2 linked regions of the Aquibium oceanicum genome follow. The protein of the gene in region 1 interacts with the protein of each later gene in a pairwise test. Links are inferred from orthologs where the notes say so. Each region holds a gene or a part of one and is shown on either strand. Other genes may lie near its edges.

Evidence for each region. Proteins that work in one complex are often made in the same cells at the same time.
Region 2: the proteins of mobA (region 1) and BSQ44_RS13840 interact in binary tests that used the Escherichia coli proteins (3 or more experiments, as listed by UniProt). The link is inferred for Aquibium oceanicum from one-to-one orthologs.

Annotation. Positions count from the first base shown.
Region 1 is NZ_CP018171.1:687,117-695,260, reverse strand. What follows is about bases 3,122-6,064. They hold mobA (molybdenum cofactor guanylyltransferase MobA), read right to left. Parts: upstream 4,938-6,064; coding sequence 4,305-4,937; downstream 3,122-4,304. Other genes in these bases: BSQ44_RS03470 (peptide chain release factor 3), read right to left, coding at 4,963-6,064; BSQ44_RS03480 (bifunctional diguanylate cyclase/phosphodiesterase), read left to right, coding at 3,122-4,253. In the rest of the region: BSQ44_RS03490 (NAD(P)/FAD-dependent oxidoreductase), read right to left, coding at 1-691; BSQ44_RS03485 (helix-turn-helix domain-containing protein), read left to right, coding at 890-1,474; more of BSQ44_RS03480, read left to right, coding at 1,596-3,121; more of BSQ44_RS03470, read right to left, coding at 6,065-6,552; BSQ44_RS03465 (pentapeptide repeat-containing protein), read right to left, coding at 6,659-7,351; BSQ44_RS03460 (tryptophan halogenase family protein), read left to right, coding at 7,623-8,144. UniProt on the Escherichia coli protein: Transfers a GMP moiety from GTP to Mo-molybdopterin (Mo-MPT) cofactor (Moco or molybdenum cofactor) to form Mo-molybdopterin guanine dinucleotide (Mo-MGD) cofactor.
Region 2 is NZ_CP018171.1:2,827,010-2,832,545, forward strand. What follows is about bases 2,601-5,536. They hold BSQ44_RS13840 (molybdopterin molybdotransferase MoeA), read right to left. Parts: upstream 4,711-5,536; coding sequence 3,490-4,710; downstream 2,601-3,489. Other genes in these bases: BSQ44_RS13835 (glutamate cyclase domain-containing protein), read left to right, coding at 2,601-3,459; moaC (cyclic pyranopterin monophosphate synthase MoaC), read right to left, coding at 4,700-5,191; trpC (indole-3-glycerol phosphate synthase TrpC), read right to left, coding at 5,199-5,536. In the rest of the region: BSQ44_RS13820 (dipeptidase), read left to right, coding at 1-106; BSQ44_RS13825 (M24 family metallopeptidase), read left to right, coding at 109-1,233; BSQ44_RS13830 (TRAP transporter substrate-binding protein), read left to right, coding at 1,277-2,356; more of BSQ44_RS13835, read left to right, coding at 2,437-2,600. UniProt on the Escherichia coli protein: Catalyzes the insertion of molybdate into adenylated molybdopterin with the concomitant release of AMP.

The DNA.
Region 1 (8,144 bases):
CATCCACGACCATCGGCCAAGGGCCGATCTGGACGCCATCCGGCGCGGCGATGATGAGGGCGGTGCGGCGCTTCGGAACGAGCCCGATCCTGTTGGCGCCTGCCATCACGCCGATCTCGTCGGCCCAGGCGCCCGCGGCGTTCACGACGATAGCGGCGCGTATCTCGAGGTTCGACGTCCGGATGCGCCAGGTCGCCCCGTCCCGTTCGATGCCGAGGATTTCCGCGCCGGTCTCCAGCCGTCCGCCCGCCGCGCGGAACTGGCGAAGATAACCCTGGTGCAGCGCATGGACGTCGATGTCACGCGCGCTGGTGTCGTGGATCGCCCCGGCGACGTAGCCGTCGCGCATCAAGGGCATCAGCGCTGATGCCTCGGCGGGAGAAACGCGGCGGATCTTTTCGCCGACCGGAAAGGTGGCGAGTTCCCGTTCCAGTGCCTCGATCTGATCGGGGCGAGCGACCGTCAGCACGCCGCGCGGCGACAGGATCGGGGCGGCCGCGAAACCGGTCGGCGGACCGTCGAAGAACGCCCTGGAAGCTCGCGACAGAGCCCTGATCTGCGGCGGACCGTAGGTCTCCGAAAACAGCGCGGCGGAGCGTCCGGTCGTGTGATATCCGGGCTGGCCCTCGCGCTCGGCGAGCAGCACGCGATACGTCCCGGCCAGTTCGGAAGCCACCGAAGCCCCGGCCATCCCAGCTCCGATGACGAGAATGTCGCATGTTTCGACAGATGCCGCCGCCAATGGCCGAACTCCCCGGTTGAGAACTGAGCACTAGCAGAGATTTTCCGATCGGAAAATGAGGTGGACGAACGATACCGCCCTCCGTACCTTGAGCGGATGGATCAGCAGGTTTCACGACGCACGGATGCTGCGGACCGGCGCGTGCGCATGGGTGAAAGGTTGCGGCAGCTTCGGCGCAGCCGCGGCCTGACGCTGAGCGACGTCGCGCGGCTTTCGGGGCTCGCGGTCTCGACCGTATCCAAGGTCGAGCGCGGGCTGATGGCCCTGACCTACGACCGGTTCAGCGAGCTGGCCGACGGGCTCGGTATCGACCTGATGGAGCTCTTTTCCGAACACGGATCCCGGTTCCGCCCGGGCGCGGTCGCAATCGCGCGCGAGGACGAATACCGGCTCCACGTGACGGAGAACTACTCCTACGAAATGCTGTTTCCGGAGTTGAGAGGCAAGGCGATGACGCCGATGCTGGGCACGCTGCAGCCCTTCGAGCGCATGCGCTTCGACCGCTTCGTCAGCCACGCCGGCGAGGAATTCCTGATCGTGCTGGAGGGGCGCGTCACGGTACATCTGGAAGACCGCTCTCCGGTTACCCTCGGAAAGGGCGAAAGCCTCTATTTCGACTCCAGCCGTGGCCACCTCTACGCCTCGGCGGGACCGCAAGACGCCCGCATCCTGGTGGTCTGCATCCGGCCGCGGGAAATGGAGCAGAGCCCGGACGTCGAGAGCACCGGATAGTGCTCCCCGGCGGGAATCTCATCCCCTAAGGCAAATTTAAGCACTCGTGCCTAACGTGCATACTTGGACAGGAGAAGGCTCCCGAGTTTTGTTTTCAGCGTTCCGAGCGTTCGTTTCGAGATTGTCGGCCCTGATCCGCCGTCCGGCGAATGCGACCGCTGCGACGGCGTTCGTCGTGATCATCGCCGCCGGCATCGTGGCGGAATATCAGAACCAGCAGGTGTTCGAGCGCGAACTCCGCGCCAAGGTCTACAACGAAGCCAGCCTCGTTCGCGCCCGGCTCGAGGGCAACATAAACGGGAACGTGCAGCTGGTGCGCGGGCTCGTGGCGACCATCTCGGCCAACCCCGACATCGGCCAGCAGGAATTCTCGCTGCTGGCCGCAAAGCTCATGGCGGAACGGACGCAATTGCGCAACATCGCCGCCGCCCCCGATCTGGTCGTCTCTATGATGTATCCGATCGAAGGCAACGAGCAGGCGATCGGGCTCGACTACACGACATCGGAAGCGCAGCGCCAAGCCGCATTCCGCGCCCGCGACACGGGCGAACTCGTGCTCGCCGGTCCTCTCGATCTCGTGCAGGGCGGGAAGGGTTTGGTCGCCCGCTTCCCGGTCTTCGTCGACGAGCCGAACCACGGGCATTTCTGGGGCATCGTGTCGGCCGTCATCGACGTCCCGCGGCTCTACGCCGACAGCGGCCTCTATGCGTCGGGACTCGGGATCGACATCGCCATCACCGGCACGGATGCTCTCGGCGCCGACGGAACGCGGTTCTTCGGCCGCGAGGACGTCGCGCAGGACGATCCGGTGGAACTCGACGTGCAACTACCGTCTGGCGGGTGGCGAATGGCCGCGATCCCGAAAGGCGGCTGGAAATCCTCGCCGCCGAACGTGTGGTGGCTCCGCGCCGTCATGTTCATCGGAGGCGCCTTCATCCTCGTTCCGATCTTCGCCAGCGGTCGCCTCATGGAAGAGCGGCAGTTGCACATCGGCGAACTTCACCGCCGCGAAATGCAGCTCGCGCGCCTGTCGCGCAGGTTGCGGCTGGCGCTGGACACTTCGCGCGTAGGCGTCTGGGAACTGGACATCGAGTCCAACGAGCTCTTCTGGGACGACCGTATGAACGAAATCTACGGCTATCCGGCGGACGCGGGTTCCCGCGACTATGCGTCCTGGTCCCAAAGACTGCATCCCGAAGACGCCGGGCGGGCCCAGGAGGAGTTCCGTACTGCACTCGAGGGCAGCGGGAAATACCTGTCGGAATATCGCCTCGCCCTGCCGAACGGCGACGTCCATCACATACGCGCGATCGGCGCGGTCTACCGGGATTTCGGGGAACCCGCCCGCATCGTCGGGGTAAACTGGGACGTGTCGGCCGACGTCGCGCTGAACGAGGAACTCAAGCGCGCCAACACCCTCACCGAAGCACGCAACCGGGAGCTGGAAGCGGCCAAGGAGCGTATCGAGTTCACCGCGCTGCACGACGCGCTGACGGGATTGCCGAACCGCCGATACCTGGACGGCGTGCTCGCCGAACATGCCGAACTCTTCGAGGCCGGACGCGAGACCGCCGGCCTGCTGCACATCGATCTCGACCGCTTCAAGCAGATCAACGACACGCTCGGGCACGCGGCCGGCGACGCCATGCTCGTGCATGCCGCGAGAGTGCTGAGAAACTCCGTTCGGGACGGGGACTTCGTGGCGCGCGTCGGCGGCGACGAGTTCGTCATCGTTTGCCGCCGCGCCTGGTCGCACGAGGAGGCCGGAACCCCCTATCTCTCCGATCTTGCCGAGCGCATCATTGGCGAAATCCAGCGCCCGGTGTCCTACCAGAGCCACGAATGCCGGTTCGGCGTCAGCATCGGCATCGCCAGCGACACCGACGTGGATGCCAACCCGACGCAGCTTCTGGTGCATGCCGATATCGCCCTTTACCGGGCGAAGAGCCGCGGGCGGAACCGCTACCAGTTCTTCAATGACGCACTGCGCACCGAAATCGTCACCACCAAGCGCATCGCCGACGACATTCTGTCGGGGATCGAGCAGGGCCAGTTCGTCGCCCATTACCAGCCGCAGTTCGATGCCGAAAGCCAGGAAGTCATCGGCGTCGAGGCGCTGGCGCGATGGGAACACCCAATTGAAGGTCTTCTCCAGCCCGCTTCGTTCATGAAGATCGCCGAGGAACTCAACGTGGTCGACGTCATCGACCGCATCATCCTCGAACAGACGCTTACCAACCTGAAGGAATGGGACGCCACCGGGCTGGCGATCCCGAAGGCTTCGGTCAACGTCTCGGCGCGGCGTCTGCACGACGAGGAACTGGTCACCAGCCTGCGCGAGCTGTCGATCGAACCCGGGCGCATTTCCTTCGAGCTGGTGGAATCGATCTTCCTGGACGAGCAGGACGAACTGGTCGCCTGGAACGTCGACCTCATCAAGGAACTGGGGATCGACATCGAGATCGACGATTTCGGCACCGGCTACGCTTCGATCGTCAGCCTGATGAAGCTCAAACCCAGCCGCCTCAAGATCGACCGGCAGCTCGTGATGCCCATCTCCCAGTCCCGGGCGCAGTGCCAGCTGGTCGGCTCGATCATCGAAATCGGCAAGTCGCTCGGCATCCAGGTCCTGGCCGAGGGCGTGGAAACGATGGAGCATGCACGCATCCTGAACAAGCTCGGCTGCGACGCGCTGCAGGGTTACGCGTTCGCACGTCCGCTGCCGTCCAGGGAACTCGTGGAATTCGTCGAGAGCTGTCGCTGGCGTCGCGCGTCCTGACCAAGCCGGCGCTCGTTTTCTGGAACCCCGCGACCGGCGCTCCACAGAAGATCAGTCTTCCAGCAACGAAACCAGGCGTTCGGCCTCGATGAGATCGTCCGGCGTGTTCACGTTGAAGAAGGGATCGAGCGGCTCGGCCGGCCAGGCCACGGTCGCGATCCTGTAGCGGGAAGCGAAGCGCTCGACCTTGCGGACATCCTCTTCGACAAGCGCACGGCGCAGATCAGCCTTCAAAGACGCGGGCCAGAGTCCCACCACGGGATGATGGCGGCCACCCGAGGCGGCGATGGCGATGTCGGCATATTCGCGCACCCGCGCCTCCTCGAGCCTCACGACGAGATCTCGCGGCAAGAAGGGGCAATCGCCCGGAACGGTCGCGACCGTTTCAGCGCCGGGAAATCGCTCGGCGGCATGCTCCAGCCCCGCTAGAATCCCCGCCAGCGGCCCCGCGAAGCCTTCGACGCCGTCGGCGATTATCGGCAGCCCGTACGATGCGAAGCGGGCCGGGTCGCCATTGGCGTTGAGCACAAGCGCATCGCACTGCGGCGCGAACCGCTCCACGACGCGGTCGAGAATGACGCGGTCGGCAAGCACGCGCAGCGGCTTGTCGCCTCCCCCCATGCGGCGCCCGAGCCCCCCGGCGAGGATGACGCCGAGAACCGGGCTCGATACGTCGCTCTTCATGCCGAGCCTCCCGGCCGCGTCCGGCCTATGCCGCCTCGCGCACCTGATAATCCTTGATCGCGGCGAAGCGGATCTGCTTCCAGCGTTCCGCCTCGTAGTTCAGCCCAAACTCGTGCGGCGCCAGGAAAACGGGATCGTCGTCCAGGTCGCGGGCGATATCGCCGCGGTGGGCTTCGACGAAACGATCGAGCTCGTTTGCCGAATCCGCCGTGATCCACCGGCAGACCGAAAAGCGCGCCGTCTCGAAATCGACCGGCAGGCCATATTCTGCGTTGAGCCGTTCCTTGAGCACATCGAGCTGCAGCGCGCCGACGACGCCGACGATCGCCGGCGAGCCGTCCTCGGGCGTGAAGAGCTGGACGACCCCTTCCTCGGCCATCTGCTGCAGCGCCTCCTTCAGCTTCTTGGCCTTCATCGGGTCGCCGAGCCGGACGCGCCGCAGGATTTCGGGCGCAAAGTTCGGGACGCCCCGGAACAGGAGTTCCTCCCCCTCCGTCAGCGTGTCCCCGATCCGCAGCGTGCCGTGGTTGGGGATGCCCACGACGTCTCCGGCAAAAGCCTCATCCGCTGTGACGCGCGTGCGGGCGAAGAAGAACTGCGGCGCCGACAGGCTCATCGGCTTGCCCGTGCGCACGAGCTTGGCCTTCATGCCGCGCTCCAGCTTGCCCGAGCAGACCCGTACGAAGGCGATGCGGTCACGGTGGTTGGGGTCCATGTTGGCCTGGATCTTGAAGACGAAGGAGGTCATCTTGTCCTCCGTCGCATGGATCGTGCGGGTGTCGGCCTCCTGGTCGCGCGGGCTCGGAGCCCAGGCGCCGAGCGCCTCGATCAGGTCCCGCACGCCAAAGTTCCTCAGCGCCGAGCCGAAGAACACCGGCGTCAGGTGCCCGTCGCGGAAGGCGGAAAGATCGAAGGGCCGGCACGCCTCGCGCGCAAGCTCCATTTCCTCGACGAAAGCGTCGCGCTCGTTGGCGGGCAGGCTACCCGACACCTGCTCCGACTGCGGCCCATTGACCTTGATCCATTCCTTGTCGGCATCGCCGCGGCGAATGGCGTTGTCGGCGAGATGATAGGTGCCGCCGAAGCTCCGTCCGCGGCCGATCGGCCAGGTCACCGGCGCGGTATCCAGCGCCAGCTTCTCCTCGACTTCGTCCAGGATCTCGAACGGATCGCGCGTCTCGCGGTCCATCTTGTTGACGAAGGTAACGATCGGGATATCGCGCAGCCGGCAGACCTCGAACAGCTTCAGCGTGCGCGGCTCGATGCCCTTGGCGGCGTCGATCACCATGACCGCCGAATCGACGGCGGTCAGCGTGCGGTAGGTGTCGTCGGCGAAATCCTCGTGGCCGGGCGTATCCAGAAGGTTGAAGACATGGTCGCCATATTCGAAAGTCATCACAGAGGTGACGACCGAGATGCCGCGCTCGCGCTCGATCTTCATCCAGTCCGACCGGGTCTGGATCTTGTCCTTTTTGGCTTTCACCTCGCCGGCGAGCTGGATCGCGCCGCCGAACAGCAGCAGCTTTTCCGTGAGCGTCGTCTTGCCCGCGTCCGGATGCGAGATGATCGCGAAGGTGCGGCGGCGCGCGACCGCCTTTTCGATGGCTTCCGTCATGTCCACGATGTCCTTTGAACCGCGGGCTTATAGCGGGGCGGAAAAGGACTGTCGAACGCGAATTTGGCGGGGCATCATTCGAGTCGGCTGGAGCGCGGCCGGGAGGTCAGTCGAATTTGCAGGGCCATGACGCGGAAGGCGAAAGTCCGGCTGGAAGCTTCGTATCGCTGTCGCCGCAGGTGAGATCGACCTGCGCCTGTGCCAGGCCGGTGGCGGACGAGAGATCGACGCCTTCGATGCGGGTCAGGTACAGGAAGGCATTCTCGAAATCGACGGCGCCGCCGATCTCGGCACCGACGAAGCTGGCGCGCGAGAGGTTGGCCAGCGTGAAGCGCGCGCCTTCCAGACGGCTCTTTTCGAAGCTGGCGCGTCCGAGTTCCGCCTTCTCGAAATTCGCACCGGCCAGGTTCGCACCGGAGAAATCGGCGCGTTGGAGTTCCGCGCTGGCAAAGGACGCCCCGTCGCCCTGCATGCCGGAGAAGCTCGTCCGGTAGGCTTCCGCCCGTCCGAAGTTCGCGCCCGCCGCGTTGGCTCCGGCGAGCGAGGAACGCACCAGCGTCGCCTTCTGGAGGTCGGCCTTCCGCAGGTCCGCGTCGCGGAGATCGGTCAGGGTGAAATCGGCGCCGGCGAGCGTCGCGCCCGCGAGGGCTGCCCCTCTCACCACGATGTTGCTCTTGTTACAGTCCTGCCAGTCGACCTGCGGGGCGGGAGAGCTCTTGCAGTCCGCGGCAATCGCGGACGTGCAGGGAAAACCGATCGACACCAGAAGGGCGGCGCACCAGCCGGCCTTCCCTTTCATCCCGCTCGACGTCGAGGCCTGTAAACGCGGTCCCGGCATGGCGATCCATCCCCTCCTGGCGGCTGTCCCGCCGTCCGCCTCGTCTTTCCCATACATCCAAACGTACGGTTCCGGAAGCTTTCGATCCCGCGACATCGCGGCATCGTTGCGCCGGCAGCGCGCGGCCGTGCCATCGTTCGCAACCCGCCTTATCGTTACCAAACGGTATTATGACGACAGGTTGCTAGTCCCCCTATCTTCTGCTCTTTTGTTAGCCGGGAGGGGCTAACACATGAACAAATCGCGGACGCATTACGTCGTTGTGGGCGGCGGAACGGCCGGATGGCTCGCCGCGCACATGCTGAAACGGCAGGCGGACAACGCCGGGCTCGCGGTCGACGTGACCGTCGTCGAATCGAGCCGCATCCCGACCATCGGCGTCGGCGAGGGCACCACCGGAGTCTTTCGCCAGCTTCTCGATCTGCTCGAAATTGACGAGGCGGAATTCATCCGCAGCACCGGCGCCACGATCAAGTTCGGCATCCGGCACAAGGACTGGCTGCGCAAGGGCCACCACTATGACGGCCCGATCGACGATCCGAATGCGCTGGCCGCCCGCCCCGACTTCCGGCCGGACGAGCAATTCTGCGCGCTCGACGTGTACGCCGTCGCCAAGAACATCCGGCTTGCCGACATCCACCTCTTCGGCGAACTCATGCGGCGAGGCCGCAGCCCCTACGGGTTGATCGACGGCGAATTCGTCTCGGCGTCGCCGTTCCTCTATGCCTACCATTTCGACCAGGCCAAGGTCGGA
Region 2 (5,536 bases), 2.1 Mb from region 1 along the record:
GCATCTCCCTCAGGCGCTGGAGAAGGCAGGCTTCAGCGGTCCGGAGGTCGAAGGAATCTGCGGCGGCAATGCCATGCGGGTCCTGAAGGCGGCGTGGGGGGCCTGACCATGCTCTTCAATCGTCCCCGCGCCGAGCGCGTCATGGAGCGTGAAGGTCTCGACGCGCTCCTCCTGGCCGATCCGCGCACCTTTATCTACGCCACGGACTTCCCGGTGCCGTCGACCTTCTCGTTCCTCGACCGGCCTTTCCTAGCGCTGGTCTTCGGCGACCGCGACCACACCGCGGCGGTGGTCCCGAGCTGGGATTTCGAGGACATGAAGCGGCGCAGCTGGGTTCCCGAAATCCTGGGCTACACGGAATTCGCGACCGACATGGACGGCGACCTCTTGCCCTCCTGGAAAGCCGCGCTCGACCGGCTGCTGCCGGCGAGCGCGCGAGTTGGCTTCGAAGAGCGCTACCTGCCGGCCTGGATCCTCTCGGCGATCGGCGAATTGCGGCCGAACCTGCGGCTCGTGCCGGCGCAGGCGGCGATCCGGGACATTCGCTCGGTGAAGACGCCGGACGAAATCGCGCGCATCCGCGTCGCCACCACCGCGATGGAGGAGGCGGTCGGAGACATGTTTGCGGCCACCCGGGACGGCGTGACGGAGACGCGACTCGGCCGGGTCTACGCCGCGGGCGTCGCGGCGCGGGGCTGCGAGAACATCGCCAACTTCGTGCTGGGCTTCGGCCCGGGCGGGGCCGTCAGCCATGCCGTCCCGGGCGAACGGAAGCTTCGTGCCGGCGATGCGATCCGCTTCGATCTGGGCGCCCGCTATCAGGGATACCACGCCGACACGGCGGTCACGCGCATGTGGAAATCCATGTCCACAGAGCAGGAGAACCTCTACCTCGGATGCCTGGATAGCCAACGCGCTGCGGCGGAACTGCTGCGCGCCGGCCGCCCCGTGCGCGAGCTCTACGACGCCGCCATACGCGTGGCGCGCAAGCGCATCCCCACCTTCCGCATGGAGCATGTCGGCCACGGGCTCGGAGTGGAGCACCACGAAAGCCCTCCGCTGATCGGCGGCGGGGAAGCGGTTCTCGAAGCCGACATGGTCATCAACGTCGAGACGCTCTTCCTCGACCCGGAACACGGCGGTTTCGCGATCGAGGACACCTACCTCGTGACCGAGACCGGCGCCCAGCAAATCACGGGTTTCGACCGCCAGCCCGTGCTGGAGCCAGTATGAGGCGGAAACACAAGAAAAGAGGATGGAACACATGAAGACGAGAATGAGACATCTCATCGCGGCGTCGGTGATCGGCATCGTTGCCGCTTCCGCGGCGCATGCGCAGGACAATCCGACGCTCAGCGGCGAAGGCGACAAGTTTACGTTGAAGACCGTGACGCAGACCCTGCCGACCCTGACGCAGTACACCAAGGTCGAAATGCCGATCTACAAGCAGGTCCCGGACTGGACGAACGGCCGGGTCGCCGTCGAACCGTCGACCTGGGCCGAATACGGAGTTCAGGCCGCCGACATCCTGAACCTCGTGCGGCAAGGCCAGGTCGATGTCGGGGCTGCTCCGCTGGCACAGGTCTCCGGCCAGGTTCCGTTCCTCGAGATCGCCGATCTCGCGGGCCTGAGCCCCGACGTGAAGACCGCGCGTTCGGTCGCCGACGCGGTGATCGACGCGTCGAACACGGAACTCGAGAAGTTCGGCATCCGCATGATCGGGACCTATCCCTTCCCGGCCAACATCATGTTCTGCAAGGATGAAGTGGACAGCCTCGCCGACCTCGAAGGCCACAAGGTCCGCACCTTCAGCCCCTCGCAGAACGATCTCGTCCAGAGCCTCGGCGGACAGACTGTCTCCATCGGCTTCCCCGAGGTCTACGGCGCGCTCGAGCGCGGAGTGGCGGACTGTGCGGTGACGGCGGCGCTGTCGGGCAACGCCGCCAAATGGTTCGAGGTGACCAACAGCATGCTGAACATTCCCGTGTCCTGGGGAACCGGCGGCTACTATGTCTCGCTCGACTGGTGGAACGGACTCGCCCCCGACGTCCAGACCTTCGTCGGCGATCTCTACGCAAAGATCGAGGACGAGCAGTGGGCATTGGCGGCCGCGGGCACCGCGGACGGCGTCGCCTGCAACTCGGGCGACGAAGCGAACTGCAAGATCGGCCAGCTCGTGTCCGCGGAACAGGCGATGAGTGTCGTGACCCCGTCAGAAGAGGACATGGCCAAGCTGCGCCAGACGCTGACGGATGTCGTGATCCCCGCCTGGGTCGCCCGCTGCGGGGAAGACTGCGCGGCGAAGTTCGACGAGATCCTTGGCCCGGTGACTGGCCTGTCCGCTTCGACGAATTGATGCGATGCCGGGCGGGACCTTCCCGCCCGGCCACTGACAGCCGGCGGACAGAGCCGACGAGACTTTCCAGGGAGACGAGTGTGGATGATGTGATAGGCGAGGCGCTCGACCGCCTCATCTGCGTGGAGATGCGCTATGCTTCCGGGGTGCCCAGAGGCATCATTCATCGGCTCTACGATGCCGCCCGCGCGGAGGCTGGACGCCCGCTGACCACGCTTGCGACTGAACTCCTGGTGAAGGCAGTCAAGCCGGGCGATCGCGTGCTGATCGTGACCGGCGCCGGCGCTCCACCGTTTCTGCCCTACGGCGAAACGGATGGACCGCTCGGCGCGGTGGCCATCGCCCATGCGCTCGACCTCGCTCTCGGTGCGAAGCCGATTTTCCTGTCGGAGGAGCGCAATCTGGCTCCGATCGCAGCGACGGCGGAAGCCGCGGGCCTCTCCGTTCTGGCAGAAGACATGTTCGCGGCCCGGGCCGCCTCCGCCATGTGCGTTCCGCTGCTCATGGCTCCGGAGGACTGGGAGGGCCAAGCCGCCGCGCTCGTCGAGCAGCACCGTCCGGCCGCGGTGATTTTCGTCGAAAAGGGCGGGCCTAACGACAAGGGCCGCTTCCACACGATCACCGGCAACGGACGGGACCGCACCGTCATGGCCTCGGCCGACGCGCTGGCCGACGCCGCGGGCAGGGCGGGCATCCCGACGATCGGTATCGGCGACGGCGGAAACGAGATCGGCTTCGGGCGCGTCACGGAGGCGGTCGCCGAGATACAGGAATTTGGCCGGAAGTGCCGCTGCGGCTGCGGAGGCGGCATCGGGACCATCGTCAGGACCGACGTCCTGATGGTCGCCGCGATTTCCAACTGGGCCGGCTACGCGCTCGCCGCGGGCATCGCGCTGGCAACCGACCGTCCCGACGCGCTCCATGATCTGGGCATCGAGTCCGACATGCTCGCCGCCTGCGCCCGGGCGGGTGCAGTCGACGGGTTGAACGGGCGTCAGATGAGAGGCGTGGACGGAACGACGGCTGAAACGCAGATCGCCGTCATGACGATGATCCACAACATAGTGAGCAACGCGCGCCGACCGCTGCGTCGCGAGTTCTAATCGGCGACGGCGCCTACGATTTTCTGTTTGTCAGGACAACACCAGGAGCCGGCACTCCTCTCCGGCTTCGGCGGGCGGTGCGAAGGGCGCGCGTACGATGAAGGCTCCGGCTTCGGCCATGACGCGGAGCATGGAGGAATCCTGGATCATCGAGGGCGTGGCGACGATGCGGCCGTCTTCGCGGCGGATCGCGGCGCGCAGGTAGTCCTGGCGCTGGTCGTTTGCGGACACCGGTGCGCCGAGAACGCCGGTTCGCAGATCCGCCTCGTGCAGCCGGCCCGCCATGCGCGCAACCAGCGGCTTGAGGAAGACATAGGAGCAGACGAGGCTCGCTACCGGATTGCCCGGCAGACCGACGATTTTTCGGCCGCCGAGCGTTCCCGCCATGAGCGGCTTGCCGGGACGCATGGCGATTTTCCAGAAGTCGAGTTCGCCGCCGCGCGCCGTCAGCACTTCGCGCACCAGGTCGTGGACACCGACCGACGCGCCGCCGATCGTCACGATCAGATTCGCGCCCGCTTCCAGCGCCCGGTCGAGCGTGGCCGATATGGCGTCGCGGTCGTCCGCAACGATGCCGCAGTCGAGCACTCGAGCCCCCGCGGAGCGGACGATTTCGGCCACGCCGAACCCGTTCGAGGCGATGATCTGGCCCGGCCCCACGATACTGCCGGGCGGCAGCAGTTCGTCGCCCGTCGCGATGACCGCGACCAGCGGCTTCCTCACCACGTCGAGCGCGGCGTGATTGGCCGAGGCGGCAAGCGAAAGAGCCGGCGGGTCGAGCCGGCGTCCGCGGTTCAGCAACGGCTGGCCTTCGGTGAAATCGAGGCCGCGCGCGCGCACGTGGCGTCGGGCGGAGACGGTTTCCTTGGCTTCTATGACATTGTCGGCGATCGTGGTCGCGTCTTCCTGGATAAGGACGCAATCGCTGCCCTCGGGCATCGGCGCGCCGGTGAAGATGCGCACCGCCTGGCCCGGACCGACCGTGCCGGCAAAGGGCCGTCCAGCCGGGGCCGCGCCGATCACCTTCAGCCGGGCGGGCAGGCGGGAGACATCGGCCGAGCGGACCGCGTAGCCGTCCATGGCGGAGGCGTCGAAGGGCGGCTGCGTGCGCAAAGATACGATGTCAGCCGCGAGGATGCGGTCGCCGCAATCCGCGATCGGCAGGCGTTCGGCCGCCAGCGGCTCGACGCCGTCGAGCAGCAGGCGCAGCGCCTCGTCGACGGGGAGGAGAGCGGACGTTCTAGCCTGCATCGACGCGCCAGTCGCCCGATTTGCCACCAGTCTTCTCCAGCAGGCGGATGCCCGAGATGGTCATGCCGCGGTCAACCGCCTTCGCCATGTCGTAGATGGTGAGGCAGGCGACCGAGGCGGCGGTGAGTGCCTCCATCTCCACGCCGGTCTTTCCGGTCACCGACGCGGTGGCCTTCACGCGCAGCCCCGGCAGGTCCTCGTCCGGGTCGATCTCGACCGACACCTTGTTCAGCATGAGCGGATGGCAGAGCGGGATGAGCTCGTGCGTCTTCTTGGCGGCCATGATTCCGGCAATCCGCGCCGTGCCGAGCACGTCCCCCTTCCTGGCGTTGCCGTCGAGGATCATGCGCAAGGTCGCGGGCGCCATCGTGACACAGCCCTCGGCCACCGCGACGCGTGCGGTCTCGGCCTTTGCACCGACGTCGACCATGTGCGCCTCGCCGGAGGTGCTGATATGGGTGAGGGCGGCCTTCTCGGGCATTTTGGCCTCAGGCCGATTTCCGGACGTCCGCCGAGCCTAGACCGAGCAGCGTTTTCGTGGCCGCCGCTACGTCGTCCTGGCGCATCAGGCTCTCGCCGACGAGGAACGTGTTGATGCCGCGCGTTGCCAGCCGGCGGCAGTCGTCGTTCGTGAAGATGCCGCTTTCGCCGACGAGGATACGATCGTCGGGAACCATCTCGGCGAGCCGTTCCGACGTTGCGAGATCAACCTCGAAGGTCCGAAGGTTGCGGTTGTTGATGCCGATCAGCGGCGAGGAAAGGCGCAGCGCGCGCTCCATTTCCGGTTCGTCGTGCACCTCGATCAGGACAGCCATGTCGAGAGAAC